2 regions of the Microbacterium sp. 22195 genome follow, and region 2 is predicted to be linked to the other one. Evidence: riboswitches for the same ligand, from Rfam matches in the RefSeq annotation. Region 2 holds a riboswitch; the other holds the start of a gene.

Region 1 (2,447 bases), on a different contig from region 2:
GTCGATGTAGTTGTTCGCCGACCCCAGCAGCACACCCTGGAGCATCTGGTACTCGGTCAGGCTGCCGCCGACGGGCACATCGAGCGAGGACTGGTTCGAACGGCGGTAGTCCAGGAAGTCGCGCTGGTCCGCCTTGGTGAAGGCGTAGCTGGGTCCCTGCTCGCCCACCTTCAGGGGCAGTTTGTCGAGCACCATCATCACCGAGGCGACCTTGCTGAGGCTCGCGATCTGGTCCCGGTCGGTGGTGGACGCCACCGGGTTCATTCCCAGCACCGCCACTGCGGCGCTCCCCGTGGCGGGCCAGGTCACGATCGCGGCCGGTGCCGCGGCGATCTCGACCGTCGCGCTCTGCACCGCCGGTGCGACGTTGTCGAGCGGGGCGAGGAGCGTGCCGCCGACGTAGCTCGCGCACAGGGCGCCGATGACCCCGAGGGGGAGGACCAGCCGCAGCCGTCGCCCCGTGGGCGCGAGACGAGCCCCGGCGAACAGCGCCGGAGCGGTCTCCGGCTCGGCGGACGGCGTCGCCCCGACCTTCAGCGGATCGACCCAGGTCAGCGCCGTGATCGGATGCCGGTCATCGGCCCACGCCGTCACCTGGGCGGGCTGCGCCTCGACCTCGGGCTCGGACACCTCGGTGGTGTCGGCCTCCGCGGCCAGGGCGTTCTCGATGTCGCTCAGGAAGAGGGGGGAAGGCTCCTCAGCGGTCACGGGAGCAGGCTCATCGAACAGTTCCCGGGCTTCCGGCTGCACGGGCGCGCCGAACAGGTCGGCGATCGCGGGGGAGGCGGAGTCGTCGACGGGCGGAACCGCGACGGCGTCCTCGGCGCCCAGCAGCCGGGGGTCGGCGAGTGCTTCCGCAGGCGGGAGGCCATCGCCGGACGGGGATGCGGCTGCTCGCGCGGCACCGGCATCGGGGATCACGTGCACGGGAGCGGTCGGGTCGTCGAGCAGGTCGGAGGGCTCGTCCGCGAGCGCGGTCGGCTCGGCGGCAGCGTCGGGTGCGGCATCCGCCGGTCCCGGAGCGTCCTGCTCCGGCGTGGGCGTCCCATCGATGGCATCCACAGCGCCAGTATCGCCGCTGAACGGGGTGGTGGTGATGATCGCGGTCCCCGCCGGAGTCGTGTCGGCGGACGCGGCGGCCGGCTCGGAGGCGGGCCCGGCGTGCGCGCGCGACTTCTCGCGCAGCGAACGGCGCGTGGCAGGGCGTGTGAACTCGGGGGAGACAGTCACCCGATACACGCTACCAACCATCCCCGTGAACGAACCGACTAGAATCGAGGGCACAACCACGGGAGTCCGGCGTGCCGGGCTGAGAGGAAGCGACCCGCGCTTCGACCGTCGAACCTGATCCGGATCATGCCGGCGCAGGGAGGAGTTCAGATGAGTGCATCCATGTCCGCATCCGCCGCACAGGGCGTCACCGCTGTCGCGCAGCCGCGCTGGCGCGTCGTCGACATCGTCGTGGCAGCCGTTCTCGGCGTCGCGACCGGCCTGATCTTCTGGGGCTGGAACATCGTCGGAGGCGCCTGGTTCGGCGCAGCCGACGCCGTCACCCCGGGCCTCGGCGGGATCGCCGTCGGCATCTGGCTGATCGGCGGCGTGATCGGCGGTCTCGTGATCCGCAAGCCCGGTGCCGCGCTGGTCGTCGAGGTGGTCGCCGCGATCATCTCGATGCTGATCGGCAACGTGTGGGGTGTCTCCACCGTGCTCTCCGGCATCGTGCAGGGCCTGGGTGCGGAGCTGATCTTCGCCCTGTTCCTCTACCGCCGGTTCACGCTCCCCGTGGCGATGCTCGCCGGGGTCGGCGCGGGCGCGGCGGCCTGGATCTTCGAGATGTTCTACGGCTCCTCGCCGAACTTCCTGAAGTCCTTCGAGTTCAACGCGATCTACCTCGGCACCCTGGCGGTCTCGGGCGCGCTGCTGGCAGGCCTGGTCGGCTGGCTGCTCGTCCGCGCGCTCGCCGCGACCGGCGCGCTGAGCCGATTCGCCGCCGGCCGGGAAGCGCGCCAGGAGGTCTGAGCGTGACGGCTCCGGCTCGCGTCACCGCGAACGGATGGGGCTGGCGCTACGCGGGCCGGCGTCTTCCCGCGGTCAGCAACGCGACCTTCACGATCGAGCCCGGCGAGCGCGTGCTGCTGCTCGGTGCCTCCGGCGCCGGCAAGTCGACGCTGCTCGCCGGTCTCGCCGGCGTGCTCGGCGACGCGGAGGAGGGCGAGCGCACCGGTTCGCTGCTCGTCGACGGCGCAGCGCCGGAGGCCCGCCGCGGCGCGATCGGACTCGTGCTGCAGGACCCGGATGCCGGTGTCGTGCTCTCCAAGGTCGGCGACGACGTCGCCTTCGGATGCGAGAACCTCGCCGTCCCGGCCGAGCAGATCCCCGGCCGGGTGGCGGAGGCGCTCGAGGCGGTGGGTCTCGACGTCCCGCTGGACAGGCCGACCAAGATGCTC
Region 2 (2,447 bases):
CTGCGCGGGGATCGCGATGATCCGGCGGTGTACGACCGGCCGGGCGAGCAGCACTGGGACGAGATCGTCGACATCTCCTCCCGGGCACGGCACGTGCGCGAGGCGGTCGCGGCGCTCGGCGACAGCACCGCGCACTGGACCTACGTCTCGTCGATGTCGGCGTACTCCGACGACACGACCGTCGGGCTCGACGAATCCGGGCGACTGCACGAGCCCGCGCAGGAGGGCGACGAGTACGAGTACGGCGCGGAGAAGGTGGCAGCCGAGCAGGCCGTGGGCTCGCTCGGCGAGCGGGCGTTCATCGTCCGGCCCGGTCTGATCGTCGGCGAAGGGGATCCCAGCGACCGCTTCGGCTATTGGGCGGCGGCGTTCGACCGCGCGGGGAGCGACCCGGTGCTGGTCCCCGCGCTCGCCGGCAGGTACACGCAGGTGATCGACGTCGACGACGTCGCCGACCTGCTGGTGAGGGGGAGCAGGCACGGGATCGTCAATGCGATCGGCGACGCCCGGCCGCTCGTCGACGTGCTGAGCCGCATCCGCTCCGCCACCGACCACACCGGGGAGCTGCTCGAAGCCTCCGACGAGTGGCTGCGCGGGCACGACGTGGACTACTGGATGGGAGAGCGCTCCCTGCCGCTCTGGCTCCCCGCCGACATGCCCGGTTTCGCCCGCCGGGACAACGCCGCGTACAAGGCATCCGGTGGTCGCCTCACGCCCATCGACGAGACCATCCGGCGCGTGCTCCAGGATGAGCGCGCCCGCGGGCTCGATCGAGAGCGCCGCGCGGGACTGACCCGCACGGAGGAGCAGGAGCTCATCGGTCAGCTCGTGCGGGCCGACGCCGATCCGGCCGAAGACTGAGCGACCGGAGCCGGGCCCCCGATGGCGGGCGCCGGCGTCACCGGGCGCTCTGCCGGTGACGCCCTTCGCTAGACTCGCGACCAGTGACACGGGGTGCCGCATCCGCGGCTGAGAACAGACCCGTCGAACCTGATCTAGTTCGTACTAGCGAAGGGATGTCGCGAATGAGCGATCCTCTGCGTCCTGCATCCGCCACCGGCCTCGTCAGCGAGGCGGCCGACCTGCTGGGGGCGCTGCGCGCGGCGCCGCCCCTCACCCACTGCATCACGAACGCGGTGGTCACCGGCTTCACCGCCAACGTGCTGCTCGCCGTCGGCGCGGCTCCGGCGATGGTCGACATCGTCGGCGAGGCCGGGATGTTCTCGGGCATCGCCTCGGGCGTGCTCGTCAACCTCGGCACGCCGACACCCGAGCAGCGCGCGGCGAGCCTCGAAGCCGTCGCCGGCGCGAACGCAGTGGGCACGTCATGGGTGCTCGACCCCGTCGCGATCGGGGCGCTGCCGATCCGCACCGCGCTCGCGCACGAGCTCGCGCAGCAGCGCCCGACCGCGATCCGCGGCAATGCATCCGAGATCCTCGCGCTCGCCGGTCTCAGCGCCGGTGGTCGCGGCGTCGACGCGACCGACACGACGGATGCCGCAGCCGACGCCGCCCGCGCGCTGGCGCACCGGCACGGCAGCGTCGTGGCGGTGTCCGGTCCGGTCGATCTCATCACCGACGGCGAGCGTGTGCTGCGTCTGGCGAACGGCGACGAGCTGCTCACCCGGGTGACCGGCGGCGGCTGCGCTCTCGGCGCGGTGATGGCGGCATTCCTCGGCGCCGCCCGCGGCACCGGCGCGGATGCCCTGATCGCCGTCGCGGCGGCGAGCCTCGTCTACACGATCGCCGCGGAGCGAGCGGCGGCACGCTCCGCGGGACCAGGCAGCTTCGCCGTCGCGCTGCTCGACGACCTCAGCGGCCTCCGGCCCGAGGACATCGCCGGCGCGGCCCGCATCGAGGCGGAGGAGCTGTGAACGCCGACCTCTCGCTGTACCTCGTCACCGACCCGACACTGTGCGGCGACCGCGGGGTGACCGAGACCGTGCGTCTGGCCGTCGACGGCGGCGCCCGCATCGTGCAGCTGCGCGACAAGGAGGCGACGGATGCCGAGACCGTGACCCGGCTGATCGAGCTGTCGCGCGTCATCGACGGACGCGCCCTTCTCGTGGTGAACGACCGGCTCGACGCGGCGATCGCCGCCCGCGAGGCCGGCGCTCGCGTCGACGGCGTGCACCTGGGACAGGGTGACGCATCGGTGCTCCGCGCCCGCGCCGAGCTCGGCCCCGATGCGCTGATCGGTCTCACCGCCAACAGTCCTGAGCATCTCGAGGCCGTGCTCGCGCTTCCGGCGGGCACCGTCGACTATCTCGGGGTCGGCGTGATCCGCCCGACCAGCACCAAACCCGACCATCCGCCGGCACTCGGGGCGGACGGCTTCCGCGCGTTCGCCGCCGCCAGCCGGCTGCCGTGCGTCGCGATCGGCGGCGTGGGCATCGACGACATCGAGGAGCTGCGGGATGCCGGCGCGGCGGGCCTCGCCGTCGTCT

What was found. A riboswitch is a leader RNA that binds a small molecule or an ion and turns the genes downstream of it on or off. The one in region 2 is predicted to bind thiamine pyrophosphate.
Region 1: another riboswitch for thiamine pyrophosphate. It lies ahead of ACTJJ4_RS12990 (ECF transporter S component); the one in region 2 lies ahead of thiM (hydroxyethylthiazole kinase).

The regions. Positions count from the first base shown of each region.
Region 1 is NZ_JBQEPE010000004.1:73,507-75,953, reverse strand. Features, by position in the region: gene ACTJJ4_RS12995 (D-alanyl-D-alanine carboxypeptidase family protein) at 1-1,230, opposite strand, end outside; TPP riboswitch at 1,279-1,390, shown strand; gene ACTJJ4_RS12990 (ECF transporter S component) at 1,381-2,019, shown strand; gene ACTJJ4_RS12985 (ABC transporter ATP-binding protein) at 2,022-2,447, shown strand, end outside.
Region 2 is NZ_JBQEPE010000011.1:13,489-15,935, reverse strand. Features, by position in the region: gene ACTJJ4_RS18455 (NAD-dependent epimerase/dehydratase family protein) at 1-861, shown strand, start outside; TPP riboswitch at 941-1,034, shown strand; gene thiM (hydroxyethylthiazole kinase) at 1,026-1,874, shown strand; gene thiD (bifunctional hydroxymethylpyrimidine kinase/phosphomethylpyrimidine kinase) at 1,871-2,447, shown strand, end outside.